Regions from separate parts of the Intrasporangium calvum DSM 43043 genome, predicted to be linked through region 2. Evidence: riboswitches for the same ligand, from Rfam matches in the RefSeq annotation. Region 2 holds a riboswitch; each other region holds the start of a gene.
The links. A riboswitch is a leader RNA that binds a small molecule or an ion and turns the genes downstream of it on or off. The one in region 2 is predicted to bind S-adenosylmethionine.

Region 1 (10,258 bases), 750 kb from region 2:
CGACGCGAGCGACCTGCCGGTCATGGTCTACGACATCCCGGGGCGCTCCGGCATCGCGATCGCCCGCGAGACCTACCTGCGCATCGCCGAGCACGACCGCATCGTGGCAGTGAAGGATGCGCGCGGGGACCTCTGGCTCGCCGGCCAGCTGATGGAGGCCACCGGGCTCGACTGGTACTCCGGTGACGACGCGATGAACCTCGCGCACTTCGTCAACGGCGCGGTGGGGTTCGTCGGAGTGACGTCCCAGACCTGCCCCGCGATCTACCGCCGCTTCGCCGATGCCGTGGTCGAGGGACGCTGGGACGACGCCCGGGGGATCCACCGGTCGCTCCACACCATCGTCGACGCCGTCATGTACGTCACCCAGGGCGCCATCATGGCCAAGGCCGCCCTCGCCGAGCAGGGCCTCATCGGGTCCGCCGCGACCCGGCTGCCCCTCGTCGAGGCGACCGACGAGCAGCGTGGGCTGATCCGCGCGGCCCTGGCGACCATCGCCTGAAGGCACCACCCACCGCACGATGCCCGCATCAGACGGGCCCACCGACAGGAACCCTGTGAGCCATCCTCACCCTGAGCTGACCACCCCGCCACCCCTCCCCGACAACGGCCTCAGGGTCGTTGCCCTGGGCGGACTCGGGGAGATCGGCCGCAACATGACCGTGCTGGAGACGAAGGGGCGGCTGCTCATCGTCGACTGCGGCGTGCTCTTCCCCGAGGACCACCACCCGGGCGTCGACCTCATCCTCCCCGACTTCTCGTACCTCCAGGACCGTCTCGACGACGTCGAGGCCATCGTCCTCACCCACGGTCACGAGGACCACATCGGGGCCGTCCCCTACCTGCTGCGGCTCAAGGGCGACATCCCGCTCATCGGCTCCACCCTGACGCTCGCGCTCGTCGAGGCCAAGCTCAAGGAGCACCGGATCCGGCCCTTCACGCTGGCCGTCAAGGAGGGCCAGCGCGAGCGCGTCGGCGCTTTCGACCTCGAGTTCGTCGCGGTGAACCACTCGATCCCGGACGCGCTCGCGGTCTTCGTCCGCACCGAGGCCGGGACCTTGCTGCACACCGGTGACTTCAAGATGGACCAGCTGCCCCTCGACGGCAGGATCACCGACCTGCGCGCCTTCGCCCGGCTGGGGCAGGAGGGTGTCGACCTCTTCCTCACCGACTCGACGAACGCCGACATGCCCGGCTTCACCACGCCCGAGCTCGAGATCGCCCCGGCCATCGACAAGGTGTTCCGGCACGCCCAGCGGCGCATCATCGTCGCCTGCTTCAGCAGCCACGTCCACCGGGTCCAGCAGGTCCTCGACGCCGCCGCGAAGGCCGGCCGCAAGGTCGCGTTCGTCGGCCGCTCGATGGTTCGCAACATGGGCATCGCCGCGGAGCTCGGCTACCTGCACGTCCCCGAAGGCATCCTCATCGACCTCAAGCGGATCGGGGACCTGCCCGACAACGAGCTGGTCCTCATCAGCACCGGTTCCCAGGGCGAGCCGATGGCGGCGCTGTCCCGGATGGCCAACGGGGAGCACCGGATCAACGTCGGGCCCGGTGACACGGTCCTGCTCGCGAGCAGCCTCATTCCCGGCAACGAGAACGCCGTCTACCGCGTCATCAACGGCCTGATGCGCCTCGGCGCCAACGTCGTGCACAAGGGCAACGCCAAGGTTCACGTGTCGGGCCACGCGAGCGCCGGTGAGCTGCTCTACTGCTACAACATCGTCAAGCCGCGCAACGTCATGCCCGTGCACGGCGAGTGGCGGCACATGTTCGCCAACGCCCAGCTCGCCATCCAGACCGGCGTCCCGGAGCGCAACGTCGTGCTCGCCGAGGACGGCGTCGTCGTCGACCTCGTCGACGGGCACGCCCGGATCACCGGCGTCGTCGACTGCGGCTACATCTACGTCGACGGGACCAACATCGGCGGCACCGACGAGGCCCTGCTCAAGGACCGTCGGATCCTTCGGGACGAGGGCTTCATCACCTGCATCGTCGTGCTCGACGCGGCCACCGGCAAGATCGCCTCCGGGCCCGAGATCACGGCGCGTGGCTTCGTCGAGAGCGAGGAGATCTTCCAGCAGGTGATCCCGAAGGTCGAGCGGGCCATCGAGGAGGCCGTCGCCAACGGCGTCCGCGATGACCAGCAGCTCCAGCAGGTGATCCGCCGCGCCGTGGGGTCCTGGGTGGGTGGCAAGATCCGTCGCCGGCCGATGATCATCCCTGTCGTGCTCCAGGCGTGACCGAGACCGCGAGACGGCGACCGGGTCGGCCCACGCCAGGGTGGCTCGGCCGGTCCCGGCCGGCCGGGCCCGACCTCCTCATCGCCCTGGTGCTCGTCGTTCTCGGTGTCGTCGGCGGAGCCCGCTGGCTCGACTCGACCTGGCAGCCGGTGGTGGTTCTCCAGACCGCCGGCCCGTTGGTCGCCCTCGGCCTGCTCGGTCTCCTCGGCGTCACCGCCCTGCTCCGGCGGTGGTGGATGCTCCTCCCCGTCGGCGCGGCGGTCGCGGTGGCTGCGTCCATCGCGCTGCCGAGCTGGTTCGCCGAGACGTCACCCGACGCACCGCTGGACCTCACGGTGATGGCGGTCAACCTGTCGTTCGGCCGCGCTGACGCCGAGCAGGTCGCGGACGCGGTCCGGGCCGAGGCGGTTGACGTGCTCGTCGCCACCGAGGTGACGCCGGAGGCGCTGGCTGCCCTCGACGAGGCGGGTCTCGACCAGTGGTTCATCGAGGAGGTCGGGGAGACACGGCCGGAGTCGTACACCGGCACCATGGTCTTCTCCCGGTTCCCGGCGACGGAGACCACCGGCGAGGACCCGGTCGACGCGCACACCCCGAGCCTGCAGCCGGAAGTCGTCGTCGACGTCACCGGTACGGCCGTGCGGGTGAAGGCCGTCCACGTGCCCGCCCCCCTCGCCGGCGACACCGTCGAGTGGCGCGCTGCGCTCCGGGCGCTCGCGACGTGGCGGGACCGCCAGGAAGGCAGCGAGCCCGTCCTCCTGGCGGGCGACTTCAACGCCAGTCGAGGTCACCCCGCGTTCCGGCACACCGCCGAAGGTTTCGACGACGCCCACCAGGTGGCCGGGCTCGGCTGGGTCCGCACCTGGCCGTTCGTCGGCCAGCGGGTCCCGCCCTACATCCAGCTCGACCACCTGCTGAGCCGGGGGCTGACGGTCGTGGAGGCAGGATCCACCGCGATCCACGGGACTGACCATGCCATCGTGTGGGCCACGTATGCGCTCCCCGAGACCGAGTCCACCACTCCCTGACTCGCACTCCCTGACTCGCACTCCCTGACTCGCACTCGTGCCGCGGGCTCTGACAGCGGGCCCCGGACCTCGGCCACGTCACCAGGGGCGGACGACCTCACGGTCGCGCGGGTCGTCGCCGTCGACCACCCAGCCGGAGTCAGCGCGAGTCCACGCGGCGGCCGGTCCGGCCTCGACGAGCTCACGCAGGCCGCCGATGAGACGGTCCACGCCCTCCTTCGTCGAACCGAGACCGATGCTGGCCCGGACCGCGGTCTCGTGCTCCCCGGTGCCGGAGAGCAGGTCGTCGACGAGCAGGTGGGCGCAGAACCGGCCGTCCCGGACCCCGACCCCGTGCTCCACCGAGAGCACCTGGGAGACCAGTGAGGCCTCGAACCCTCGCACCGTGAAGGCCACCACCCCGACGCGGTCGTGCCGCTCGTCGAAGATCGACAGCTCGTCCACGCCGTCGATCGTGCTCAGGCCGTCACGAAGTCGGGAGAGCAGCCGGGACTCGTGCTCCTCGATGGCGACCCGGTGGGCGGCGATCGTCGCGCACGCGGCCGCCAGGGCGATGGCGCCGATGACGTTGGGGCTGCCGCCCTCGTGCCGGGCCGCACCGGTCGCCCAGGTCGTGTCGCCTGCGGCGACGACACGGGTCGCGCCACCGCCGCGCAGGTAGGGGTCGCCCCCGTCGAGCCAGTCCGACCGGCCGGCGAGGACGCCGGTGCCGAACGGCGCGTAGGTCTTGTGCCCGGAGAAGGCGAGGTAGTCCACGTCCCACGCGGCGACGTCGATCCGACGGTGCGCCGACAGCTGCGCGGCGTCGACGGCGATGCGGGCGCCGTGCTCGTGGGCCAGTCGCGCGAAGTCCTCGACCGGCCAGATCTCGCCGGTGACGTTCGACGCCCCGGTGATGACGACGAGCCGGTGCGCCGCGTGCTGTCCGCCGGACCGCGCGGCCAGCTCGTCCGCCAGGAGTGCCCGGGCCTCGGCGACACTGTGCGGAACGGGGAGACGGACCGTGCGGAGGTCGCCCCACGGTAGGAGGGTGGAGTGGTGCTCGGAGGCGAAGACGAAGACGGTGGTGTCCGCCGGGAGCGCCGCGGACAGCACGGCCCACGAGTCCGTCGTCGTCCGCGTGAAGATGACGGCGTCGTCGGAGCGGGCGCCGACGAAGGCGGCCACCTCGGCCCGAGCCTGCTCGTACCAGGCGCTGGTGAGACGCGACGCGTAGCCGGCGCCCCGGTGGACCGAGGCGTACGTCTCCAGGGCGCGGTCGACGGCCTCCTTGACGGCCACGAGGGCAGGAGTGGAGGCGGCGTGGTCCAGGTTCGCGTAGGGCGTGGGGCCGGAGAGGGTGGGCACGACGAGCCCGGCCCCGACGACGCGGGGCAGCTCTGAAGCGACGGTGCCGGCGGTTCGGCTCCGGGTCGTCAAGCCGTGCGGTGTCCCGCCGCCGCACGGTGCGGCGCCGGGGGTCCCGTCTGCGCCGGGGTGGAATCCGGAAACGGTTCGGGGGAGGACTGACATGGCCTGCTCCTGGGTCGGGGGACCCACCGGGTGCAGGTCCGCGCTTGCCGCACCTCGTCACCACGAACGTGGCGAGGGCGGCCTGGTCGTCACCCGGAGCACCCCACCGCGGAGGAGGGTTGCTGGCCAGCGAGCCGGGGCTTGACGCTGGCGCTCATGACCTGCCACGAAGATAGGGAGCCCGCCGTCGCCGTGTCCACCCGACGGGTGGAGCGTGTCGTCATCTGGGACGTATGCCGCTGGGCCGGCTCACGCTCGAACCCTTCCATGGTGGTGGGATCCACCCCAAATGGCCGTGTTGCGCGTGTGACGCGTGAGTTCGGTGGGTCAGTGTCGTACGGTGCGAACATGGCGACACGTCGGTCCAGCAGCGCGCGCCCCAGTTCGTCCACGACGACGCGGGGAGCGTCTGACGCGGGCGCCTCGTCCGCCGGTCGGGCCAGGGCGGCCGCGCGCCCCGCCGCGGGCCGAGGGGGCGCTCGCAGCACGACGCGTCCGGCCCCCCGCGGCAAGGCGAAGGGCGGCGGGCTGCCGCTGCCCATCCGGGCGGTGCGCAACACGTGGATGGGCGTCTCCCACGTCGCCGGGGGAGCGGTGCGCCGGGTCGGCGCGAGCGCGCGCGACCTCGAGCCCGAGCACCGCCGGGACGGTGTGGGGTTCGGGCTCATCGCGCTCGCCATCGTCGTCGCCGCCCGGGAGTGGTGGGGCGTCCGTGGCGTCTTCGGCGACGCGGTCCATGCCGTGGTCGCGGGGACGTTCGGCCGCATCGCCTACGCCGTCCCCCTCGTCCTGCTCCTGCTCGGGCTGCGCGTGCTGCGCTCACCCGAGGACGAGGCGGCGACGAACCGCATCATCGTCGGCACCGTGGCCCTGACGTTCGCCGCCTGCGGGCTCGCGCACCTCAGCGACGGCATCCCCAACCCTCCTGACGGCGCCGAGGGCATGCGCGCCGCGGGCGGCATCATCGGCTTCCTCGCCTCGAGCCCGCTCGACGCTGCGGTGTCACGGTACGGCGCGCTGGCCATCCTCATCCTGCTCGGAACCTTCGGGCTGCTCGTGATCACAGCGACTCCCGTCAACCACATCCCGCACCGGCTGCGTCAGCTGCGCGCTCTCGTGCTGCATCGCCCACTCGAAGCGGACAGCGCCGACGGGGCCGGGGACGCCGCGGGCACCGGGCCGGCGAAACGCAGCCGGCGCAAGGCGGTCGACCTCAGCGAGCGCGACGGGGACGAGGCCTTCCGGCAGGCGGCGACCAAGGGCGCCGAGGACGAGCCCACCCTGGGTCTGCGTCCCGGTGAGAAGCGGCCCACCGCCCCCGGGGTCCTCGCTCCTCGCCCGGCCGGCTCGTCCAGCAGCACCCAGGCGATCGATCCCCGGTCGCCCGGTGCACCGGACCCGTCCAAGGTCGGGCCCAAGCCGGAGCTCGTCCCGCCCCCCACCTCGCCGATCCCGTCGCGGGTCGAGCAGCTCTCGCTCGAGGGAAACGTCACCTACCACCTGCCGGACCACGCGTTGCTCGCGCACGGGGCGCCGCACAAGACCCGGAGCCACACCAACGACAAGGTCGTGGAGTCGCTGACGCACGTCTTCGACCAGTTCGACATCGACGCAGCCGTCACGGGGTTCACCCGCGGCCCGACGGTGACCCGCTACGAGGTCGAGCTCGGCTCGGGCACCAAGGTGGAGCGGGTCACGGCCCTCTCCAAGAACATCGCCTACGCCGTGGCGTCGGCCGACGTCCGCATCCTCAGCCCGATCCCCGGCAAGAGCGCCATCGGGATCGAGATCCCCAACGCGGACCGCGAGAACGTCGCGCTCGGCGACGTCCTTCGCAGCCAGACGGCTCGCAACAACGAGCACCCGATGGTCATGGGTGTCGGCAAGGACGTCGAGGGCGCCTACGTCATCGCCAACCTGGCCAAGATGCCGCACCTGCTCGTGGCCGGGGCCACCGGCTCCGGCAAGTCGAGCTTCGTCAACTCGATGATCACCTCGATCCTCATGCGTTCGACGCCCGAGGAGGTCCGGCTCATCCTCGTCGACCCCAAGCGGGTCGAGCTGACCGCCTACGAGGGGATCCCGCACCTCATCACGCCGATCATCACCAACCCGAAGAAGGCGGCCGAGGCCCTCGCCTGGGTGGTCAAGGAGATGGACCAGCGCTACGACGACCTCGCCGCGTTCGGGTTCAAGCACGTCGACGACTTCAACAAGGCGGTCCGGGCCGGCAAGGTCAAGCCGCTGCCCGGCTCGGAGCGGCAGCTGACCACCTACCCCTACCTGCTCGTCGTCGTCGACGAGCTCGCGGACCTGATGATGGTGGCCCCTCGAGACGTCGAGGAGTCCGTGGTCCGCATCACCCAGCTCGCCCGGGCCGCCGGCATCCACCTCGTCCTCGCGACGCAGCGTCCGTCGGTCGACGTCGTGACCGGCCTCATCAAGGCCAACGTCCCCTCCCGGATGGCGTTCGCGACGAGCTCGCTGGCCGACTCGCGGGTCGTCCTGGACCAGCCCGGCGCCGAGAAGCTCATCGGGCAGGGCGACGCGCTCTTCCTGCCGATGGGAGCGAGCAAGCCGATGCGCGTCCAGGGCGCCTGGGTCAACGAGTCGGAGATCCACGAGGTCGTCAAGTTCGTCACGACCCAGCTCAAGCCGAACTACGTCGAGAACGTCACCGTCGCGCAGCCGAAGAAGCAGATCGACGACGACATCGGCGACGACCTCGACGTCCTGCTCCAGGCCACCGAGCTCGTCGTCACGACCCAGTTCGGGTCGACCTCCATGCTGCAACGCAAGCTCAGGGTCGGCTTCGCCAAGGCGGGGCGGCTCATGGACCTGCTCGAGTCACGCGGGGTCGTCGGTCCGAGCGAGGGGTCGAAGGCCCGGGACGTGCTGGTCCGGCCCGACGACCTCGAGCAGACCCTGGCCCTGCTCCGTGGCGAGGACGTCCCACACCCCAACGAACCCAACGAACCCAACGAACCCAGTGAACCCACCGAGCCCACCGAGCCCACCCGCGCCGACGACCCCGACCGCGCTGTCGGGCCCACGTCCGGGTTCGATGCGGTCTTCGAGCCGGTCGAGGAGCCCGCGCCGTTCAGCGCCGACCCGACCATCGTCGAAGAACCCGTTGACGCCGCAGCGAGCCCAGCGGCATACGGCGAGGTCCTGCCCCCCGGGCAGCCGGTGCGGACCGCAGCCATCGTCGCCCAGCGCGGCGAACGCCGCGCGCACGGAGACGACCTCGACGACACGACCGCCGTGCCCGTCGCCGCGTGGCAGCCGGGTGACCTCACGCCCGTCGCCACGGAGGACGACGAGGACTCGGAGGACGCATGGCAGCTGACGGACCGGCCGGGGGAGCGCTGGTGACCTCGCCGTTGCGGGGACGACTGGCCCTACGCGGGTAAGGTCCCGAGCGTGACTGCATCGCTGGAGCTGTGGCCGTCGTCCCCGCGCCGGGCCGGACCCCCGAGGCGCCTGGACCGGTGGCGGCGCACCGTCGTCGAGACCCCGTCCGGCGTCCTGCTCGTCGTCCAGCTGCTCGCCCTGGTGTTCTACCCGTTCCTCCAGACGCTGGAGCTGGGCGAGTTCCAGCAGGCCGGCCACGCAGCCTTCGGCCTCGTCGGTCTGCTCGTGCTCTTCCTCGCCGTGCGGGCGGTGCGCGCCACCCCGGCGCTGACCTGGGTGTCAATCCTCCTCGGTGGGCCTGTTGTTGTCATGACCATCGCCGAGTCGACCTGGCCGGAGAACGACATCCTGGTGTTCTGGTCCGCGCTGCTCCACGCCGCGTTCTACTTCTACACGGGCTACGCGCTCCTGCGGTACATGTTCGCGGACAACTGGGTCACCCGAGACGAGCTGCTCGCAACGGGAGCGACGTTCACCGTGCTCGCCTGGGCCTACGCCTACCTCTACCTGGCGATCCAGTTCATCTGGCCGAACTCCTTCATCATCTATGGCGAGGACCTCGCCGGGACGCGGACCTGGTACGAGCTGCTCTACCTCTCCATCGCCAACATGACCGGCACCGGCCTCTCCGACATCTACGCGATCACCCCACACCCCCGGTCGTTCGTGCTGCTCCAGCAGATCACCGGGATGCTCTACGTCGCCCTCGTCGTGGCCCGCCTCGTCGGGCTGACCATCGCCCGGTTCCGGCAGCAAGGCTGAGCCCGGCTCACGCCCGCAGCGAGCCGTCGAGCTCCTCGATCGTCCGGAGGCTCGGCGCGCGGGTGGTCTGCAGGTCCCGGGCGACGGACTCGACGTCCCGCATGACGCGCAGCGTGTTGCCCCGCACCAGCCGGGCGATGTCCCAGTCCGACCACTTCCGCTCGACGAGGGCCGCGACGAGGTGGGGGTAGCCGCTGACGTCCTCGAGCCCGGTCGGATAGGTGTCGGTCCCGTCGTAGTCACCGCCGATGCCGACGTGGTCGATCCCGGCGACGTCGCGGACGTGCTCGAGGTGAGCCACGACGTCGGCGATCGTCGCGGCCGGCTTCGGGTGGTCCATCACGTGGCCGGCGGTGAACCGCTTGAACTCGACCCAGTCCTTGGCGTCCACCCCCGCCGCAGCCGCCGCCGCGGCGGCCTCGACCCGCCACTCGGCGACGGCGGGGGAGACGAAGTCGGGGACGAAGGTCACCATGCAGACGCCGCCGCCGTCCCGCAGCCGCTCCAGCACGTCGTCAGGCACGTTGCGGGGGGTGTCACAGACCGCCCGGGCCGAGGAGTGGCTGAAGATCACCGGCGCCGTGCTCTCGTCGAGGGCCGCGCGCATCGTCGACGGCGCCACGTGGCTGAGGTCGACCATCATGCCGAGCCGGTTCATCTCGCGGACGACCTCGCGCCCGAACTCCGTCAGGCCGCCCACGGCCGGCACGTCGGTCGCCGAGTCGGCCCACGGGACGTTGTCGTTGTGGGTCAGGGTCAGGTAGCGGACACCGAGGAGGTGGAGCGCGCGCAACGTCGCCAAGGAGCTGCCGATCGAGTGCCCGCCCTCGGCCCCGAGCAGGGAGGCGATACGGCCTTGCGACCTCGCCACGTCGACGTCCTCCGCGGTCCGTGCGAGAGCGAGCTCAGCGGCATACGTCGCGATCATCCGGTGGACCCCGTCCACCTGCTCCAGCGTCGCGGTCACCGCGGCGTCGCCCTGGAGCGTGCTCGGCACGAAGACGGACCAGAACTGGCCGCCCACCCCACCCGCGGCGAGGCGGGGGAGGTCGGTCACCGTCGTGCCGACCCGAGAGCGCAGGTCGAGGCGGTCGAAGTCGTAGCCGACCTGCACCCTCGCCTCCCAGGGCAGGTCGTTGTGGCCGTCCACGAGAGGGTGCTCGGTGAGCAGGGCGAGCGCATGGGCCAGGGCGTCGGGCATTCAGTCATTGAACACCGCCCCCTCTAGAGTGGGTCGCATGACCCCACCCCCACCGACTGCGACCCGCAGCGTCGCCCTGGTCACCCTGGGGTGCACCC
Region 2 (10,258 bases):
GGCCCTTGTCGACACCGGAGCAGCGGTCGACCTGCGGGTGCTGCCGACCCGCGCCGAGGCGGACGCCGAGCACCGGCTCGGGGTCCGGAGGCTCCTGCTGCTCGGCATCTCGCCGCCCTGGAAGCAGATCCTCGCCCGGCTGACCAACGTCCAGAAGCTCGCCCTGGGTCACAACCCCCACGGCAGCGTGCCGGCCCTCCTCGCCGACTGCCTGGCAGCAGCCGTCGACTCGATCAGCGCCGAGGTCGTTGCCGGCGGTGCGCGCCCCGCGGGGCCGGTGCCCGCGGGTTCGCGTCCGAGCTCGCCCGGCGGCATCCGGACGCGTGAGGACTTCGAGTGGGCGCTGTCGGCAGTGCGGACCCACACGAGCGCCAGGGTTGTCCAGGTGGTCGGCCTCGTCGAGCCCGTCCTGGCCCGGCACCTGTCGATCACCAACCGCCTGGCCGAGCTCGACCGGTCCTCGAGCCCGGCGATCCGACCGATGCTGGCCGATGTCCGGGCCCAGGTCAGCGAGCTGATCCGGCCGGGGTTCGTGGCCGCCACCGGACTCGGCCGGCTGCGAGACCTCGACCGCTACCTGCGCGCGGTGGAGCATCGACTCGACAAGGGCCCGGCCGACCCCGCGCGGGACGCCCAGGCGCTCGACCAGGTCGACCTCGTCGAAGGTCGCTACGCGGACCTCCTCGAGGCCCTCCGCCCGAGCCAGCAGGAGTCGGCCGAGGTCCTCGAGGTCGCCTGGATGATCGAGGAGCTCCGGGTCTCGCTCTTCGCGCAGGCCCTCGGGACTGCCTACAGCGTGTCGCCGCAGCGCGTCCTCAAGGCCATCGCCCGGCTCGCCCCGTGACCCGAGCGGACGGGTGGCCGGGAATCATGGCGACTCCGGCCACGTTTGACCCTGTGTACCGCCGTGACGAAAGGGCTTCCCGTGCAAGACCCCACCGAGCTCTTCCAGTTCGAGACCGACTCCTCCCTGTCTCCGGATGACACCCACGCATCGGTGCTCGTCCTCGCACTGGGCGGCTTCGTCGACGCCGGCCACACCCAGCGGGTGCTGACCGAGCACCTCCTCGAGAACCACGAGTCCCGCGTCATCGCCTCGTTCGACGTGGACCAGCTGCTGGACTACCGCGGTCGGCGCCCGGCAATGGTCTTCGACCGGGACCACTGGGAGAGCTACGCCGATCCCAGCCTGCTGCTGCACCGGGTCGTCGACCGTGAGGGGGTGCCTTTCCTCCTCCTTGCCGGGCCCGAGCCGGACTACCAGTGGGCCCGGATGGTGGAGGCCGTGATGATCCTCATCCGCGCTCTTGACGTGGACCTGACGGTCAACGTCCACGGGATCCCGATGGCTGTCCCGCACACCCGCCCCCTCGGTTTCACGTCGCACGGCACGAACCAGAACCTCCTGCTCTCCGGCAACGAGACCCCGTTCGGCACGGTGCAGGTCCCCGGGAGCTTCGCATCGCTCCTCGAGCTGCGTCTCGGCGAGGCGGGTCGGGATGCGCTCGGCTTCGCCGTGCACGTCCCGCACTATCTGGGCCAGAGCGAGTTCGCCGATGCCGCCCTCCTCGGCCTCCAGCGGGTCATCGCCGTGACCGGGCTCGACCTCGACGCGACGGGCCTGGCCGCAGCTGCGGGTCGGGACCGGGCTGAGATCGCTCGCCAGATGGAGCAGTCCGAGGAGATCTCCGCCGTCGTCCGGGCCCTCGAGCAGCAGTACGACACCTACCTCGAGGGTCGCCAGCACCGCAGCCTCCTGGCCACGGACCTGTCCGACCTGCCGACGGCCGACGAGATCGGCGCGGAGTTCGAGGCGTTCCTCAAGGACGTCGCTGACGATGCCGGGGACGGGCCGAGCGCCTGACCCCGACGGCCCGCGCCGTCAGCCCTTCGCTTCGCTCCAGCGGGTGATGACGCCTGTGTCGGCGACGAAGCGCACGTGCTCGGTTCCGGCCCACGTGCGGGAGGCCAGGGTGAGGGCGCCCTCCACGGCCCGCCGCGCCTCCTCTGCCCGTGACCGGGGGACGTGGACGAGGATCTCGTCGTGCAGGCAGAGCACGATCTGACCGCCGAGTGGGCGGACTGCGTGGCGCACGGTCGCGGCCCACGCCTTGAACAGCTCGGCCGCCGACCCCTGGATGATCGCATTCCGCGCGAAGCGACCACGAGCGGCGTCCGCTGCTCCCCGGTCCCCATCGAGCCGTATGCCGCTGGGCTCGCCCTCCTGGTCCGCGTGACCCTCTGCGCGGGTCGGGTCCGCCGCGTCGCCAGCGCTGCCGAAGCGGATGAGTCGCCCGCCGAAGGTGCGCAGCGGACGCCGGGCCACGCCGTCGGCATAGGCGCGGTCCAGCACCCCCATCGCCACGGGGTAGGCGGCTTCGAGGTCCTTGAGGGCCTCGCCGGCGGCGCCGGACCGCTGACCGTACATCGCGGCGAGGACCGCGACCTTGGCGACGGAACGGTCGACCCCGAGCTTGTCGGCGACGGGTGCGTAGAGGTCGTCGCTCCGGGTGGCCTCGGCGAAGGCACGGTCCTCGCTCACGACGGCGAGCACGCGCGGCTCGACCTGCCCGAGATCCGCTCGGACGAAGACGTGCTGTGGCTCGGCACGGATCGCGGGGCGGAGTGGGGCCGGGAGGTTGTGCAGGCCGTTCTGGGCGGTCATCCGGCCGGCAGCGCCGTCGCAGGCGGTCCACGCGCCGCGGAGACGGTCGTCCCCACCCACGTGCTCGTCCAGCCAGCGGTAGCCGTACGTCGTGGCGATCCGCTCGTCCTTGCGCCACGACAGCAGCGCATCGACGAGTGGATGGGTGTGTCGGTAGGGCTCGAGGACCCAGGCCCGGGTGTTGGGCACGTCGACCCCGACCGACTGGAGCATGGCGCGCACGTGTGCCGGGTTGCGCAGGTCGGTTCGGTCCCCACCCCGGGCGTGTCGGAGGACGACCTGGTCCCGCAGGGCCCGGATGCGGGCGGCGTCGGCGTCGTCCCGGGGGCGAGGGCCCGCCGCGGCCGAGATGAGGTCCTCCGCGGCCAGGCGGTCGACCGGCAGGCCGTCGCGCTCGAGCTCGAGGCACAGCACCGCGGCCGCGGACTCGGACCACACGGTGCGGATGAGGCGCTCCGCCCGGCCGCCGGCGCGTTCGCGAAGCGACGCCTCCTGAACCCGTTGGATTTCCAGCGCCAGGTGCGCCAACCGCGCCAGCCGTTCCGTGGTGGTGGCCCAGCTGCCCAGGGCGTCGGCACGGAGATGGCCTGAGTCCGTGAGCACCTCGTCCACCGACCGTTCGGCGTGGTCGAACAGGTCGCCGTCGAATGCTGCATGTCGACCCGCCCGCAGTCGCGGCACCTCTGCCTGCGGCAGGCCCCGACAGCCGGCCCAGACGTGGCCCGGGGTGGCCGACCAACCGCCGTGGATCAACCGGTGCGCCTCGGCGAGATCCCAGGTCCGGGGGACCTCGACGCGTGCGGTGACGACGCCGCGGAGGGCGGCGTCGGCCGACCAGACAACCCAGCGAGGGTGGTCCGACTCGACGCGTCGAGCGACCCGGGAGGACACCTCAGCGAGCGGCCACGCCTCATCGAGACCGGGCCCAGCGGCATACGCCGCTCGAGGTCCGACGACGAGCGCGACCAACGGTGTGCCGGAAGGGTGGTCAGCCAAGGGACTCGGCCATCCGGTCAACCGCCTCGCGGAGGATCCCGGGGGACGTCGCGAAGTTGAGTCGGGCAAAGCCCGCGCCCCCGGCGCCGAAGGACGGGCCGTCGCTGAGCGCCACCCGCGCCTTCTCCCGGAAGTGAGCGGAGGGATCGTCACCCAGACCGAGGGCACGGCAGTCGAGCCAGCCGAGGTAGGTCGCCTCGGGCAGCCGGAGCCGCACGCCGGGCAGCCGGCTGCTCACGAGCTCGGCGAGGAGGCGGCGGTTCTCGTCGAGCTCCGCGACGAGGCGCGAGACCCAGTCGACCCCCTCGGTCCACGCCGCCGTGTGGGCGATCACCCCGAGGTGGCTCGCCCCGAAACCGACGAACGGGTGGAGCCGACCGACCAGCGTCCGGGCCTCGGACCCCGGGATGAGGAGGCCGGCCTTGAGGCCGGCGAGGTTCCACGCCTTCGACGCCGAGGTCACCGTGATGCCCCGCTCGCTGCCCGCGACGGTGAGGTAGGGGGTGAAGGACCCCGGCTCGTAGACGAGGGCCGCATGGATCTCGTCGGAGATGACCGTGACGTCGTGCTCGGCGGCGAGTCTGGCCAGCATCTCGAGCTCGCCTCGCGTGTGGACCACGCCGGTGGGGTTGTGCGGGTTGGCGAGCAGGTAGACGGCACTGCGGCCACCCGAGGTCACCTCCTCGAACGCCGCCGCGAGCGTGTCGGGGTCCAGACGACCCTCCCTCGTGAGCGGAGCGTCCACCGCCCCCCGGCCGACCGCGTCGATGACCGTGAAGAAGGCGTTGTAGACAGGGGAGCTGACGACCACCGACGGCCCGGGACCGGTGAGCACCTCGAGGAGCCGGGCGATCCCCGTGAGGACGTCAGCGACGACGTGCGCACTCCCGGCGTCGACCTCCCAACCCCACTGGCCGGCGGCGAACCCGGCGAAGGCGTCGGCGTAGTCGCGGGCCCAGGGATAGCCCGTGTCACCTCTGCGGACGGCCCCCGTCACGGCGGTGAGGACCGCCGGGCACGGCGCGCAGTCCATCTCCGCGACCCAGAGCGGCAGGACGTCTGAGGGGTGGAGTCGCCACTTGAGGCTGGTCCGTGACCGTCTCAGGTCCTCGACGGAGGCGGACAGGATGCGGTCGGTCATGGCCCGAGCCTAGGAGAGGACACCGACGAGACGGGGTAAGGGACCCGCGGAGGGCCACCGGCCCTCTCTGGAGCCGGGATCGCGTAACGTCAGCGACGCCCGGACAGTCTCAGGAGAGGAACCACGTGGGCATCTTCGGATGGGGTAAGGACGAGACCGCAGCGGCCGCTGACCGGACGGCCGGTCGGGTGCAGGAGGCAGCCCGGAGCGGCAACGCCGCCAGCGCGCTGGAACGCGCGAGGGCAGTGGATGAGGGCGGTCTCAGCGGAGCGGCCACCCGGCTCCTCGAGCGCCTGCTCGACGTCGGGATCGACGGCAGGGGGCCGTTCGCCTCGGCCCGAGCGGTGGCGGACCGTGCGCTTGCGGACGCCGGCGGCGACCCCGAGGAGGCGATTCGCAGCGTCCAGCGCGCCCACCGCCGGCTCGGCGCCGCCGGGGGATTCGTCACCGGGCTGGGCGGGTTCTTCACCATGCCGGTGGCCCTGCCCGCCAACGTGCTGGAGTTCTACCTGCTGGGCACCCGGATGACGGCAGCGACGGCGCGGCTCAGGGGCTACGACATCGACCAGCCGCAGGTCCGGTCCGCCGTCCTCCTGACCCTCGCCGGCGCCGACAGCGACGATCTGCTCAAGAAGGCAGGAGTCTTCGCAGCCGGTGGGCGACTCACGTCGGTGGCGCTCGAACGGCTTCCCGCGCCCGCTCTCATGGTCCTCAACAAGGCCATCGCCTTCCGCCTGCTCGGTCGGCTCGGGTCCGGCGTCATCGCCAAGCTCGGTCGGGCGGTCCCCGTGGTGGGCGGACTCGTCGGCGGCGGCGTCGACGTCTACCTGCTGGGCCGGATCGCCACGCAGGCGGTCGAGGAGTTCCCGCGCCGGACCCCGACCGACCGCGGGGGGATGGGCGGCCCCTCCGGTGCCCCTGACGTGACCGGAGGGGCGGCGGCCGGTGGCCGGTAGGGGGACGAGCGGCGCGTCGCGCCTCAAGCTCCTCGCGACGACGGCCTCCGTCGTGCGGGCCTCGACGAGACCGGGCGCGCCGAGCCTGTCCAGCCGCGTCCAAGCGGTCCCGCGCCTGGTCCGGGCGACCATCGGAGGTGAGTATGCCGGCACCACACGGGGGCGCTTGGGGATGCTCGCCGCAGCCGCGGCCTACATCGTCTCGCCCGTGGACCTCGTCCCCGAAGCCCTGCTCCCAGTCGTGGGCGCAGCTGACGACGCCGTGGTCATCGCCTGGGCGATCAGGGCCCTGCTCGAGGAGACCGACCGCTTCCTGGCCTGGGAGGCGGGGCAGGGCCGCCGCCGGGCGTCCGAGACCGTCTCGGGTGACGTCGTGGGCGCTGACGCGAGTACGTCCCACCCCCGTCGGGAGGTGGCGGCCACCGGCGCCGGGCCTCGCCTGACCGGTCAGGCCCGTGACGCGGCCACCGCGTACATCATGGAGACCGTGCGCCGCCGGCTGGAACGCTGACCACGGTCGTCCACATCCCCTGGGCCCGGCGGGTGGTCATCCACAGGCTGGCGGCGAGGGGGGACGAACGGACGGAGCCTCGACCAGTCTCGGGGCATGCAGAAGATCTCGGTCTCCGGACCCGCCGAACTCGTCACCATCGTCCCGTACCACCTCGGGTTCCAGCCCGAGCGCAGCGTCGTCATCATCTGCTTGCACGCCAAGGCCGTTGGCCTGGTCGCCCGGGTGGATGTCGTCGGCAGGAAGGACGCGGCCCTGGCCGCCTCCCAGCTGCGCGAGCCGATCCTCCGGGAGGCGCCCTCTTCTGTCGTCCTCGTGAGCTTCGAGGACCGGGCCGGCGAGTCGCGCCCCCTGGCTGACGCGCTGGGTGCGGCGCTGGGGCTGGACGGCATCCCGGTGGACGAGGACGTCGTGGTCCGGGACGGGCGGTGGTACTGCACGAGGGACGACGGCTGCGCGGAGGATGGCGAGGCACTGCCGGTTCCCTCGGACGTGCCGGCGGTCGCCGGGTACGTTGCTCAGGGCAGGTCGGTGCTCGCCGACCGTCGTGCGGTCGAGTCGCTCGTCGCGCCGCGGGCCGAGGCCCACGACGAGCAGATGGCGCTGGCCGTCGAGGAGTGGCGACGCACGTACCGAAGGGCGCGGCAGGCGACGGTCCTCGGCGCGGCCGGAGGCGGGACCGGCGGTCCTACCGGCCAGGGCCTGTGGGACTCGCTGACCGACGAGTGTCTCGACGCGTGGGGCGTGGTGCTGCGTGGGGCGACACCTGCAGGAGGACTCGCCGCTCTGGTTCCTGCCCTCGTGGGTCCGCTCGAGGACCTGGACCTGCGCGACGCCCTCGTGGCGTGGCTCTGCCCCGGCTGGCTGCCGCTCGACGCGGTCGACGGTCGTCTGCTCACCCGGCTCACCACGAAGGTCGGGCCTCTGGATCCGCCCCGTGACGAGGCCCAGCACGCGGACGTCGTCTGCCACGGCCGGACCGTCCAGGACGCCCTCCTGACGTTGTGTCGGGTGACGCCCGTCCGGTTCGCCGCGCCGGTCCTCACCATCGCGGCTGCCTACTCCTGGTCCCAGGGCGACGGCACGCGGGCTGGGATGTGTGTCGACCGGGCCCTGGAGATCGACCCGGGACACCGGCTGGCAGGTCTGATCCGGCTGGGTCTCGAGCACGGCGTTCGCATGCCGGCAGCGTGACGGCGCCCCCTTGCGGTGGACACCGCGATGGATGGCTACGGCCTGCGTGGCCAGCGGCCCAGACGATGCCCGAAGTCGGGGCGGAGTCGGGGGAGCGACAGGGGAGCGTCGGGGCAGCGTTGGAGCACGCGTTCCACCCCGTGGACGACGGGGCTGTGCCCGCGCCGGGGGTGACGTAGAGTTGCACCAGGTCATGAGCACCAGCGACAAGCCCCGGCTCGCTGGTCGGCAACCCTCCTTCGCGGTGGGGTGCCCCGGGTGAGGACCAGGCCGCGCCCCAACCGGTGTCGGCAAGCGCGAGTACCGGGAGTCGATCTTGACGATGACAGAGAGCCATCACACCTCGACGCGACGGGTCCGCCCCGGGCGTGAGACCGTGCGCAACGGCTTCCCCGCCGCACCGGTCCGGCGGACCGTCGTCGGGGCCTGGCGCGTGGGTGATCCCGTCGGCTCGCGCAGGTTCGCCGAGATCGGGGATGTCCACCTGGAACGCGGAGGCAGGATCCCGGACGTCACGGTGGCCTACGAGACGTGGGGCACCCTCAACTCGGCCGGCGACAACGTCGTGCTCATCGAGCACGCCCTGACCGGCGACAGCCACGTCGAGGGCGAGGCCGGTGACGGTCACGCGTCGCCCGGCTGGTGGCCCGGCCTCGTCGGGCCGGGACGTCCGATCGACACGGACGTCTGGTTCGTCGTCGCGGCCAACGTCCTCGGCGGCTGCCAGGGCACCACCGGGCCCTCGAGCGCCGCACCGGATGGACGAGAGTGGGGTAGCCGCTTCCCCTACATCACCATTCGTGATCAGGTCGAGGTCGAGGCCCGGCTCCTGGATCAGCTCGGCGCGACCCGGGTGGCGGCCGTCGTCGGAGGGTCGATGGGGGGCATGCGGGCCATCGAGTGGGCGGTGTCGCATCCCGAGCGGGTCGACCGCAGCATCGTGCTCGCGAGCACCGCCTACGCGACCGCCGACCAGATCGCGTGGTGCCAGCCGCAGCTCCTCGCGATTCGCCAGGACCCGCACTTCGCCGGCGGGGACTACTACGGGCGCGGCCGGTCGCCCGAAGCCGGGCTCGGGCTCGCGCGACGGATCGCGCACATCACCTACCGCACCGGCGTCGAGCTCGACGACCGCTTCGGCCGCGCGTCCCAGCTGGGCGAGGACCCGCTCCGGTCGGGCGAGCGGGGACGTTTCGCCGTGGAGAGCTACCTGGACCACCACGCGGGCAAGCTGGCCCGGCGCTTCGACGCCAACTCGTACCTCGTCCTGACCGACGCCATGAACTCCCACGACGTCGGGCGCGGGCGCGGTGGCATCGCTGCGGCCCTGGCTCGCGTCACCGCGGAGTGCACCATCGTCTCGGTCGACTCGGATCGGCTCTACCCGCCCAGTCTGTCCGACGAGATGCACGAGCTGCTGCCGCGGTCCGTGCGGGCCCGGATCACCTCCCGCTATGGTCACGACGGCTTCCTCATCGAGGCTGAGCAGGTCGGGCGAATCATCCGCTCCGCCCTGGCCTGACAGTTCGCCGAGACGCTCAGTCGGTCGGTGTGTGCGACGCACCACGACGGACGGCTCCCGCGCCGCAGTTTTTCGGGTAGCGTCCGACCACAGACATTTCCGTCCCAAGGAGGTCCGGGCACAGTGGCCATTGTCGTTGGATACGTCGCGACCAAGGAAGGCCGCGCCGCACTGAAGCGAGCGGCAGAGGAGTGCGTGCTGCGAGGCACGAAGCTCGTCGTGATCAGCTCGCACCGAGGGGGCAAGGACTTCGACGCGGACGAGTCCGCCCGGTTCGAGAGTGAGCTCGAGCGCGTCAAGGGGGTCCTGGAGGAGCGGGGCCTCGACCACGAGGTGCGACAGCTGGTGCGTGGGAACGACCCGGCCGAGGACCTCATCTCCGTGGCGGAGCAGGAGAACGCCGACTTCATCGTCATCGGCCTGCGTCGCCGCAGCCCGGTCGGAAAGCTGATTCTCGGCTCGAACGCCCAACGGATCCTGCTCGACGCGAGCTGCCCGGTCCTCGCCGTCAAGGCCGACTGACTGTCGCCTCAGAATCCTGGCCGACCGGGCTCGCCCGGTCGGCCAGGAGGTCGGACTTCAGCGGCACAGGCCCCGCCGCGCGTCCGCCGCGCGCCTTTCAGCGATGCGGAGGGCTCTGACAAAGGCATCATCATGCGCTGGTGCGCGCTCGACCACGTCGGTCGGCGGGGAGGACGTTCGCCCGCTGGCCCACTGGCGTTTTATAATGTCCTGAGAGCCGGATCGCACGAGGCGCACCGAGAGATCGACGGAGGGGTCGACTCCACCATGCCAAGCATTTCCGGAGCGAATCCCCATTCTCGTTCGTTGATGATGCATGCCCGCCGAGGGTCCTGTGAACGACGAGCCCGTGCGACCGAAAGGCGACATCCTCCGTGCCGAAGGCAACTCCAGCTGCAACCCCGACTGCCCTTCCCAAGGTGTTCCAGCACGACGCCATCATGCAGCTGCTCGTCAGGGGACGGACGACCGGCACGATCACTGGTTCCGAGATCGCCCGGGCGCAGGTGGAGGCCCAGCTCGACCCCAAGCAGATGAAACCCGTCCTCACGACCCTCGAAGCGCACGACGTCGAGATCGTCGTCGACGCCGCGGCATCCAACACCCAGACTCGTAGAGGCAACAAGGGAGGCACTGTGGCAACCGCTCGCAAGACGACCGCCGCGGCCGCAAAGACCGCAACCCGGACGACCACCAGCAGGACGACCACGACCAGCAGGACGACCAAGGCTGCGGCCAAGAGCGGCTCTGC
Region 3 (10,258 bases), 260 kb from region 2:
GTCGTGCCGGAGGACGGCAGCGAGGTGAGGACGGTCGTCGCGGCGACACCCGTCCACCAGGACGTGCGAGCGGCCGCGCCGTTGTAGTTGAAGCTGAAGTGGATGTGGTCGGTGTGGGGGTTGCTTCCGTAGTAGGCAGCCCAGCCCCGCTCCGGTGCGTACGAGCGCCACATCTTGTGGTCGTAGATGATGTACATGATCCCGAAGCGTCGGGCCATCGCGCCGGGGACGCCGTCGGCGTCGGCCTTGGTCAACCAGGACAGGACGCTGCGCGCGACGGCCGACTCCTCGGAGTCGTCGACATCGAGCATCCAGTCCCAGGCCCGGCCGTCGTAGTGCTCCGACGTGTCGCTCGAGCACGTGCGGCCGATGAGGCTGGTCGACCCCATCTGGTAGTGGCTCGTCATGAGCTTCGCGAAGGCCAGGACGCCGGGCCGCGCCACGGGGTCGCACACCGTCTGACCTTGGTAGGGGACGTACACGTCCAGCGCCTTGGGCAGCGTCCGCGTGGGAGGGGCGGGCGGCGTGGAGGCATGGGCCACCGTTGCCACCTGGACGACGTTCGGGACGACGAGGAGCGGAGCCGCGAGGGCGAGCGCAAGGGGGTGACGGCCGAGGGCCATGGCGGACTCGATTCAGGAGCGCTGGAGTTCTGGAAGCTCACTTCCCCTCGAGTGTGCAACTGCACCATTTATGCACTCCAGTCACACGGTTAACAAGTCGATCGCCTGAACTACAAACCTGTAATTTCCCGATGGCTGCCCACCCGAGGCTCCGCTAAGGCCGTCGGTGTTGCCTGCATCACGTGGCGCGCCCCCACCGGCGGTGCGTCGATGTGGGGGCACCCCACCCCTGGGCCGACTCGAGTGACCGATAGAGTCCGGACCATGGACAAAGTCGTCTCCACACCTCAGGAGGCCATCGCCGGCATCAGTGACGGGATGTCACTGGCGGTCGGCGGTTTCGGTCTCTGTGGCATCCCCAGTGTGCTCATCGCCGCCATTCACGATGCCGGCATCCAGGACCTCGAAGCGATCAGCAACAACTGCGGCGTCGACGACTGGGGGCTGGGGATCCTGCTCAAGGACAAGCGGATCCGCCGGATGGTCGCCTCTTACGTCGGTGAGAACAAGGAGTTCGAGCGGCAGTACCTGCACGGCGAGCTCGAGGTCGAGCTGACCCCCCAGGGCACCCTCGCCGAGCGGCTGCGCGCCGGTGGGGTCGGCATCCCGGCCTTCTTCACGATCACCGGTGCCGGCACCCAGGTCGCCGAGGGCGGCCTGCCGTGGAAGTACGACGCCGACGGCAACGTCGTGCTCGCCTCGCCGCCGAAGCAGACCCAGGACTTCGAGGTCGACGGCGAGACGAAGACGTTCGTGCTCGAGGAGGCGATCCGCGCCGACTACGCGCTGATCCGCGCCGCCAAGGGTGACCGGCACGGCAACCTCGTCTTCAACCAGTCCGCCCGCAACTTCAACCCGCTCTGCGCGATGTCCGGCAAGGTCGCGATCGCCGAGGTCGAGCAGCTCGTCGAGCCCGGCGAGCTGCACCCGGACGAGGTGCACCTGCCGGGGATCTTCGTCCACCGGGTGCTGCCGCTGAGCCCGGAGCAGGCCGCCGAGAAGCGGATCGAGCGCCGGACCGTCCGCCCCCGCCCCGACGCTGCGGGAACCCAGACCGAGAAGCAGGAGGCCTGAGCCATGGCGATGACCCGTGAGCAGATGGCCGCCCGCGCGGCCGCCGAGCTGTCCGACGGCGCCTACGTCAACCTCGGCATCGGCCTGCCGACGCTCGTGCCGAGCTACGTGCCCGACGACGTCGAGATCGTGCTCCAGTCCGAGAACGGCATCCTCGGCATCGGCGTCTACCCGTACGAGGGTGAGGAGGACGCCGACCTGATCAACGCCGGCAAGGAGACGGTCACGCTGCGCAAGGGCGCCTCCTTCTTCGACTCGGCCACGTCCTTCGGGATGATCCGCGGGGGCAAGGTCGACGCCGCGATCCTCGGCGCGATGCAGGTCAGCGAGAAGGGCGACATCGCCAACTGGATGATCCCCGGCAAGATGGTCAAGGGCATGGGCGGCGCGATGGACCTGGTCCACGGCGCCAAGAAGGTCATCGTCCTGATGGAGCACAACGCCCGCGACGGCTCCTACAAGATCGTCAAGGAGTGCTCGCTGCCCTACACCGGCCGCGGCGTCGTCCAGCGGATCATCACCGACCTGGCCGTCTTCGACGTCACCGACGACGGGCTCGTGCTGCGTGAGCTGGCGCCCGACGTCACCGAGGACGAGGTCCGCGAGAAGACCGAGCCCGACTTCACCGTCGACCTCGGCTGACCCCACCGCTCCTGGCCGGCCCCGGGCGCGGAACGTCCGGGGCCGTCGTCCGGTCCGCGCCCGAACGGCAGAGTCGACAGGTCGGAGCTCAGCCCTCGTCGGTCTCGGGGAGGAGCTGTCCGGGTCGGCTCGTGAGGAAGCCCCACCCCCAGCTGCCGTGCATCGTCGCCAGCACGGCCGGGACCCGCGCGGCGACGGCCAGCCCATCGCGCCTGCCGATGACGAGCCCTCCCACGGTGATGGCCGTGGCGTACGTCCCGGGGACGATCCAGAGCGGTGCCCAGACGAAGCCGCCGACCAGGCCGACGACGTTGGCGACGAGCGCGGTCGGCGCCGCGAGGTAGCGAGCGTTGATCGAGCCCTGGTGCTCGCGGGCGACGACGCGGCGCCAGCGTCCGTAGTCCCGGTACTGGCGCGCGAGTCGGCGGAACGTCGGACGGGGGCGGTAGCGCACGCGCAGCTCGGGGTCGAACCAGACCGTGCCGCCGGCCTGCCGGAGCCGGTAGTTGAGCTCCCAGTCCTGGGCCCGCGAGAACCGTGCGTCGTAGCCACCCACAGTCGTCAGCCAGCTGCGTCGGAAGACACCGAGGTAGACGGTGTCGGCCGGCCCGGCGTGACCCCCGGTGTGGAACCGCGCTCCCCCCACGCCCAGGGACGATCGCATGGCGATGGCGACTGCCTTCTCGAAGGACGAGGACCCCTCGGCGTACATCACGCCGCCCACGTTGGCCGCCCCGGTCTCCTCGAGCACCGTCACGGCCCGCTCGATGTAGCCGGGGCTGAGGAACCCGTGCCCGTCGACCCGCACGATGATCTCGTGGTTGGCTGCCCCGACGGCGAGGTTGAGTGCGTCAGGGGTGCGGCCTGAGGGGTTCTCGACGACGATGATCCGGTGGTCCCGGCGGGCGAGCTCCCGGGCGACGCCCAGCGTGTCGTCATGGCCGCGACCGATCGCGAGGACGAGCTCCAGCTCGCCTGGGTAGCGCTGGTCGAGGATCGCCTCGACGGCTTCACCCAGGTGTTGCTCCTCGTTGAGCAGGGGCATGATGACGCTGATGGGTGGGGCATGGTCCACGGGGTGCGTCCGCTCCGGGGGCTCGGGGACTCGGTCCTGAGGAGACTACCCCTCAACCCTTGAGGAGCTGACGCGCCATGACGACGCGCTGGATCTGGTTGGTGCCCTCGTAGATCTGCGTGATCTTCGCGTCGCGCATCATCCGCTCGAGCGGGAAGTCCTTGGTGTACCCGGCGCCGCCCAGCAGCTGCACCGCATCCGTGGTCACCTTCATTGCGACGTCGGAGGCGAAGCACTTGGCCGCCGCCCCGAAGAACGTGAGGTCCTTGTCCCCCCGCTCCGACTTCGCGGCGGCGACGTAGACCATCTGGCGTGCGGCCTCGACCTCCATCGCCATGTCGGCGAGCATGAACTGGATGCCCTGGAAGTCGGCGATCCGCTTGCCGAACTGCTTGCGCTCCTTGACGTAGGCGACCGCCTGGTCAAGGGCGCCCTGGGCGATGCCGATGGCCTGGGCGCCGATCGTGACGCGGGTGTGGTCGAGGGTGCGCAAGGCGATCTTCAGGCCGTCGCCCACCTCCCCGACGACCCGGTCGCCGGGGATCCGCACGTTGTCGAAGTGCAGCTCGCGGGTCGGGCTGCCCTTGATCCCGAGCTTGCGCTCCTTCTCCCCGAACGTGAAGCCCGCATCCGACTTCTCGACGACGAAAGCGGTGACGTTGTTGCCCCGCGGACCGTCGGGGTCCGTGACCGCGAGCACCGTGTAGTACTCGGACACGCCGGCGTTGGTGATCCACGACTTCTGGCCGTTCAGCACCCAGTCGTCGCCGTCCCGGCGGGCGCGGCACTTCATCGAGGCGGTGTCGGATCCGGCCTCCCGCTCGGACAGGCCGTACGAGAACGTCGTCTCACCGTGGGCCAGCGGCGGCAGGTACCTGCGCTTGACGTCCTCGCTCGCAGCGAGGATCAGCGGCAGCGAGCCGAGCTTGTTGACGGCCGGGATGAGGCACGCCGACGCATCGACGCGAGCCACCTCCTCGATGACGATGCACGTGGCCAGGGCATCCGCGCCGACCCCGTCGTACTCCTCCGGGACGTGCGGAGCGAAGAAGTCCGATGCGACGAGCGCGTCGTGCGCCTCCTGGGGGTAGCGGGCCTCCTCGTCGACGGCTGCCGCGTAGGGGGCGATCTTGTCCTCGGCCACCGCGCGCACCGCCTCACGGAGCGCCTCGTGGTCCTCGCTGATACGGAACAGGTCGAAGTCAGTGCTGGTCACGGTCACCCATGCTACTCGCGAGACACATTTAGTAGGACGTCCAAGTGATTGAGACCACGCGCGGCGCCGCGGGTCTGCCCGCACGCACCGGCCCTGTCCAGCATGGGGACTCAGCGTCCACGATGAGGACACGTCGGGCTGGGAGGAGCTCAGCGGCATACCATCCCCGAAAGGTCATGAGTGTCAGCGTCACGGCCCCGGCTCGCTGACCGGCAACCCTCGCTACGCGGCGGGGTGCCCCGGGTGAAGACCTGGCACCCGGCATTCGCCGGCGTGCAAGCGCGAGTGTGAGGAAGCACGCCATGAGTGACAACCCCGACTGGTCGTTCGAGACCCGCCAGATCCATGTCGGGCAGGAGCAGGCTGACCCGGCGACCGGGGCGCGAGCCCTGCCGATCTACCAGACGACGAGCTACGTCTTCAACGACACGGACCACGCGAAGAACCTCTTCGCCCTGTCCGAGCTCGGCAACATCTACACCCGGATCATGAACCCCACCCAGGACGCCGTCGAGAAGCGGATCGCGTCCCTCGAGGGCGGGGTTGGCGCCCTGCTGCTCAGCTCGGGCATGTCCGCGACGTTCTTGGCGATCATCAACATCGCGGAGGCCGGCGACCACGTCGTCGCGAGCCCGGCGCTCTACGGCGGGACGTACAACCTGTTCCAGAACACCCTGCCCAAGCTCGGCATCGAGGTGACGTTCGTCGAGGACAGCGCCGACCCCGAGTCGTGGCGTGCCGCGACGCGGCCGAACACCAAGCTGTTCTTCGGCGAGACCATCGCCAACCCCAAGTCGGACATCCTCGACATCGAGGCCGTCGCGCGGGTCGCACACGAGGTGGGCGTGCCGCTCGTCGTCGACAACACCATTGCCACGCCGTTCCTGCTCCGCCCGATCGAGCACGGCGCCGACATCGTCGTCCACGCCGCGACGAAGTACCTCGGCGGCCACGGCACGACGATCGCGGGTGTCATCGTCGACTCGGGCAACTTCGACTTCGGCGCTGACCCCGAGCGCTTCCGGAACTACAACCAGCCCGACCCGAGCTACCACGGCTTGGTCTACGCCCGAGATCTCGGCAAGGACGGCGCCTTCGGGGTCAACCTCGCCTTCATCCTCAAGGCCCGCGTCCAGCTGCTGCGCGACCTCGGCAACGCCATCTCGCCGTTCAACGCGTTCCTCATCGGCCAGGGGATCGAGACGCTGTCGCTGCGGGTCGAGCGGCACATCGAGAACGCCCACCGGGTCGCCGCCTTCCTGCAGGGCCACGACCAGGTCGAGAAGGTCGTCTGGGCCTCGCTGCCGGACGATCCCAACCACGCGCTGGCGCAGAAGTACGTCCCGAAGGGTGCGGGAGCCGTTCTCGCCTTCGAGATCGCGGGTGGCCTGGAGGCCGGCAAGAGGTTCGTCGAGGGCCTGACCCTGCACAGCCACGTCGCGAACATCGGCGACGTCCGCTCGCTCGTGATCCACCCCGCGTCCACGACTCATTCGCAGGGACCGGACGAGGACCGCCTCGCTGCCGGCGTGACGCCGGGCCTCGTCCGTCTGTCCGTCGGGATCGAGCACATCGACGACATCATCGCCGACCTCGAGCAGGGTTTCGCCGCCGCCAAGGGCTGACCGTCCCGCGGGGTGGGCGGCAGCCCGTATGCCGCTCACCCCCTCCCGCTCGTACGCTGGCCCCCATGCCCGCCGAGAACGCGACCGCCGTCCGTTATCCGGTCCCGTTGCGCCCGGGTGACCGGATCGGCGTGACCGCGCCCAGCTCGGGTGTGCCGGACCGCCTGTGGCCTCGGGTCGAGGTGACTCGGGCCTTCTTGGAGGGCGAGGGCTTCGACGTCGAGATCGGCGAGTGCATGCACACGCCCTCGCAGGTCAGCGCCCCGAAGGAGCAGCGCGCTGCGGAGCTGATGCGGATGCTGACCGACCCTGACATCCGGGCGGTCGTGCCGCCGTGGGGCGGAGAGACCGGCATCGACCTTCTGGGGCTGCTCGACTTCGAGGCGATCGCCGACGCCGAGCCGACGTGGTGCGTCGGGTACTCCGACACGTCGACGTGGCTCACCCCGCTCACCCTGCGGACCGGGATCGCGACCATCCATGGCCAGAACTTCATGGACACCCTGTATCGGACCCCCGTCGGGGTCGCCCACTGGCTCGACGTGGCCGGGTCAGCCGTCGGCGCCGAGATCAGGCAGCAGTCCCCCGGCCGCTGGCGCAGCACCGGGTTCGACGACTGGGCCGCCGACCCCGGCGCCGCCGAGTACCACCTCGACCAGCCGGGCACGTGGACCCGGATCGACCCGGGTGCCGGTGGCGAGCCCGTGGCGCTGCAGGGGCGTCTGGTCGCCGGATGCGTCGAGACGGTGAGCTTCCTCGCCGGTGGGGCGTACGGCGACGTCAGTGGGTTCGCCGACGCCTGCGCTCCGGAGGGCATCATCCACGTCCTCGATGTGGCGGAGTGGGCGGCCTACGACATCTGCCGGGCGCTGCACGCGATGCGCCTGCACGGCTGGTTCGATCGGAGTAACGGCATCCTGGTCTCCCGGACCACGGCGCCCTCAGCCGGTGACCTGTCCCAGCACGACGCCGTTGTCGAGGCGCTTGGTGAGCTCGGTGTGCCGATCATCGCCGACGTCGAGTGCGGGCACGTGGCCCCCCATTTCGCCCTCGTCAACGGGGCGCTCACCACGGTCCGCTTCAGCACGGCCGAACAGTCGATCGCCCAGACGCTGGCCTGACCTCGGCCAGCGTCCTGTGGATGGCGGGCGCGGTTCGGGGTGCGGATCGGGCAGGATCATGGGACCGTTCTGTCACGTTTGCGCCCGTTTGCACGCCGGTGGCGTGCCTCGTTCAAGGTCAGGGGATCTGAAGAGCCGTGTCGAGACAAACCTTCCTGCCGTATGCCGCTGGGCTCGCCCTCGCGGTCACGCTCACCGGGTGCGCGGCTGAGTCCGCTGCACCGGAGCCGACGACTCCGGTGCCGACGGTGTCCGCGCCGAGCAGCTCGGTCGCCACGTCGGCGCCGGCGGCGCCGGCCGCGTCACCGACGAGTGCGGCGCCGGACTTCCCGGACGGGCTGCCAGCAGCCGCCAAGAAGCACACCAAGGACGGCGCAAAGGCGTTTGTCAGGCATTTCGTCGATGTCGTGAACGCGTCCTGGAGGAAGCCGAACCCCGAAGCCATTCGAAGCCTGTGCCAGCGTGAGTCCGAGTCATGCTCGGGCTACGCATCATTGGCAGAGCGGCTCTTGAACGGCAAGGGACGCTACGAGTCGGACCCGATCGACGTCGGCCTCCTCGTCACCCTCGCCGATTCGGATGGGATCTCCCGAATCCACGCGACGGTTAAGGTCCTAGGTGCGCGCGTCGTCAATGACAGCGGCGACACGGTGCGGGAAGACCGGAAGGAGACTGTAAAGAACATCTTCTCTCTCGTCTGGGGAACGAAGGGGTGGAGTGTTCGAGAGGTCAGCAATGCGTAGGAGCGCGCAGTTTCTTCTTGCGCTGCCAATCCTTGCGTTCTCTCTGGCAGTGGCCACTCCGGCTGCTGCCGACTGCGGTAGCGGCTGGACTTGCGAAACAGACGGAACTGGAGTCACGGCCTCGCTCAACGCAGTTCAGATGCGAGCGTTGGACGCGGAGTATGCGCGGTTGTTGGTGAAGCCTCAGGCGCATTGGAGGTATCGGATCGCGATCTCGGGGTGTGATCTCGAGGGGGGTCCGGCGCTCAGTGGTCACTGCCTGGCGGCGGCGACGGCGGCGTGCGCGGACAACAGCCCGCGGCAGGGGCTGGGGCCGCTCTCGGACGTGTACCGGTGGTGGGTCGATCGGGACGGCGACCCGTTGCCGGCCGAGGAGTGGCCCGCCGGCAGCCGCCCGGCCGGTCCGTTGGGCCAGCAGCTGGTCGGTACCACCTGCCTGCCGAACCTGGTGCCGGGGGTGCGCCCGGTGCCGACGGTCGAGATGATCGTGGCGGCGTTCCACCAGACGCGGTGGGCGACCGCGCGGGTGGCCACCCAGCCGGAGGGGAACACGACGCTGGTCAACCTCGAGACCTTCTACCGGGTGCAGTGGTCGAGCGAGGGGTTCGAGCCGGGTGAGGTCGACACGGTCGACCCGGCGCGGATGTATGGCTACCGGGTGCAGATCCGGCCCCGGCTGGTCAGCTACCGCTACCACTTCGGGGACGGGGACTCGTTCGGGCCGACCGACTCGCCGGGCGGGACCTACCCGCACGGGCAGGTGGTGCACACCTACCGCGAGGCGGGTCAGTTCGCCTCGTTCGTGCAGGTGCGGTTCGGGGCGCAGTTCCGGGTCAACGGGGGGCCGTGGATCGAGGTCCCGGACCAGGTCACGGTGCGCCAGCCGGCCACCACGATCACCGTCAAGCAGGCCCGGTCCGTCCTGGTCAACCAGTGACCCGGCACGAACTGCACACTCGAGCGCTGGGGGCGAAGAACTGCACACTCGAGCGCTGGGGGCGAAGAGCACACTCGAGCGCTGGGGGCAGGGCCGGTGCGGTGGTCAGCCCGGGGCAGCGACGCGGCTCACACACTGACCCGTGGGACGGGTCAGTGTGTGAGCCGGTGGTGGCGAACCCGCCGAGCGGGTCAGCTGAGGCCCCAGCGGGTCAGCCCGGGGCGGCGCGTCAGCGAATCCCGAGCCGGTCGAGGCCAGCGGCGAGCCGGGCGACGGTGCCGTCCACGTCGGCGAGCTTGTCGAGACCGAACAGGCCGATTCGGAACGTCGAGTACCCGGCAGGCTCGTCACACTGCAACGGAACCCCGGCGGCAGCCTGGATCCCGACCTCACGGAAACGGGCGGTTGACTGGAGTGCCGGATCGTCCGTGTGGACGACCACCACCCCCGGGGCCTCGAACCCAGGGGCGGCCACGGACACGAAGCCCCGCTCGGCCAGGAGGGCGCGGACCCGGGCGCCGAGGTCAGCCTGGGCCGCCCGCACCACCTCGAGCCCACGGTCGTAGGTCTCCCGCATGACGGCGGCATTGTGGGCGAGGCCGTCGGTCGGCAGGGTCGCGTGGTAGGTGGCCCGTCCCTCGACGTACGCGTCGGTGACGAAGAGCCACGTGCGCAGGTCGGCCGCGAAACTGGTCGACCTCGAGCCCTCGACCGCCGCCCGGCCCCGCTCCCCGAGCATCACGAACCCGGCGCCGGGTGACCCGCTCCACCCCTTCTGGGGAGCACTGAGGAGCACGTCGACGCCGGCGGTCGCCATGTCGACCCACATGGCTCCCGAAGCGATGCAGTCGAGTACGAGCAGACCACCCACCTCGCGGGTCGCACGGCCCAGGGCCTCCACGTAGGCGTCCGGCAGCAGGATCCCGGAGGCAGTCTCCACATGAGCCGCGAAGACCACCTCGGGACGCTCGCGACGAATGGTCTCGACGACTTCCTCGATCGGAGCCGGTGACCACGACGCATCCACGGCCGGGCTGTCGGGCCGGGCCTTGCAGATGGTCACGGCGCTGGGGATCGAGCCCGCCTCGAAGATCTGCGACCACCGGTACGAGAAGAACCCGTTGCGCAGGACCAGCACTCGGCGACCGGTGGCGAGCTGGCGTGCCACGGCCTCCATGGCGAAGGTTCCGCCGCCGGGGACC

Region 1: linked by a shared signal. The riboswitch ahead of INTCA_RS11060 (aminotransferase class V-fold PLP-dependent enzyme) and the one ahead of metX (homoserine O-acetyltransferase MetX) in region 2 are both predicted to bind S-adenosylmethionine.
Region 3: linked by a shared signal. The riboswitch ahead of INTCA_RS06385 (bifunctional o-acetylhomoserine/o-acetylserine sulfhydrylase) and the one ahead of metX (homoserine O-acetyltransferase MetX) in region 2 are both predicted to bind S-adenosylmethionine.

What each region holds. Positions count from the first base shown of each region.
Region 1 is NC_014830.1:2,429,690-2,439,947, reverse strand. It holds gene dapA (4-hydroxy-tetrahydrodipicolinate synthase) at 1-502, shown strand, start outside; gene INTCA_RS11070 (ribonuclease J) at 558-2,243, shown strand; gene INTCA_RS11065 (endonuclease/exonuclease/phosphatase family protein) at 2,240-3,271, shown strand; gene INTCA_RS11060 (aminotransferase class V-fold PLP-dependent enzyme) at 3,350-4,783, opposite strand; SAM riboswitch class IV at 4,819-4,945, opposite strand; gene INTCA_RS19560 (DNA translocase FtsK) at 5,132-8,158, shown strand; gene INTCA_RS11045 (hypothetical protein) at 8,207-8,959, shown strand; gene INTCA_RS11040 (dipeptidase) at 8,967-10,160, opposite strand; gene rimO (30S ribosomal protein S12 methylthiotransferase RimO) at 10,198-10,258, shown strand, end outside.
Region 2 is NC_014830.1:1,679,808-1,690,065, forward strand. It holds gene hrpA (ATP-dependent RNA helicase HrpA) at 1-844, shown strand, start outside; gene INTCA_RS07580 (PAC2 family protein) at 926-1,864, shown strand; gene INTCA_RS07585 (DNA polymerase) at 1,883-3,661, opposite strand; gene INTCA_RS07590 (MalY/PatB family protein) at 3,654-4,802, opposite strand; gene INTCA_RS07595 (EcsC family protein) at 4,928-5,758, shown strand; gene INTCA_RS07600 (YkvA family protein) at 5,748-6,269, shown strand; gene INTCA_RS07605 (DUF4192 domain-containing protein) at 6,366-7,463, shown strand; SAM riboswitch class IV at 7,653-7,766, shown strand; gene metX (homoserine O-acetyltransferase MetX) at 7,786-8,985, shown strand; gene INTCA_RS07615 (universal stress protein) at 9,109-9,507, shown strand; gene INTCA_RS07620 (RNA polymerase sigma factor) at 9,927-10,258, shown strand, end outside.
Region 3 is NC_014830.1:1,415,484-1,425,741, reverse strand. It holds gene INTCA_RS06410 (peptidoglycan-binding domain-containing protein) at 1-623, opposite strand, end outside; gene INTCA_RS19495 (CoA transferase subunit A) at 888-1,697, shown strand; gene INTCA_RS19490 (CoA transferase subunit B) at 1,701-2,339, shown strand; gene INTCA_RS06395 (glycosyltransferase family 2 protein) at 2,428-3,414, opposite strand; gene INTCA_RS06390 (acyl-CoA dehydrogenase family protein) at 3,467-4,636, opposite strand; SAM riboswitch class IV at 4,803-4,918, shown strand; gene INTCA_RS06385 (bifunctional o-acetylhomoserine/o-acetylserine sulfhydrylase) at 4,933-6,255, shown strand; gene INTCA_RS06380 (S66 family peptidase) at 6,321-7,376, shown strand; gene INTCA_RS06375 (hypothetical protein) at 7,495-7,731, opposite strand; gene INTCA_RS19485 (hypothetical protein) at 7,784-8,119, shown strand; gene INTCA_RS06370 (hypothetical protein) at 8,259-9,056, shown strand; gene INTCA_RS06365 (aminotransferase class V-fold PLP-dependent enzyme) at 9,286-10,258, opposite strand, start outside.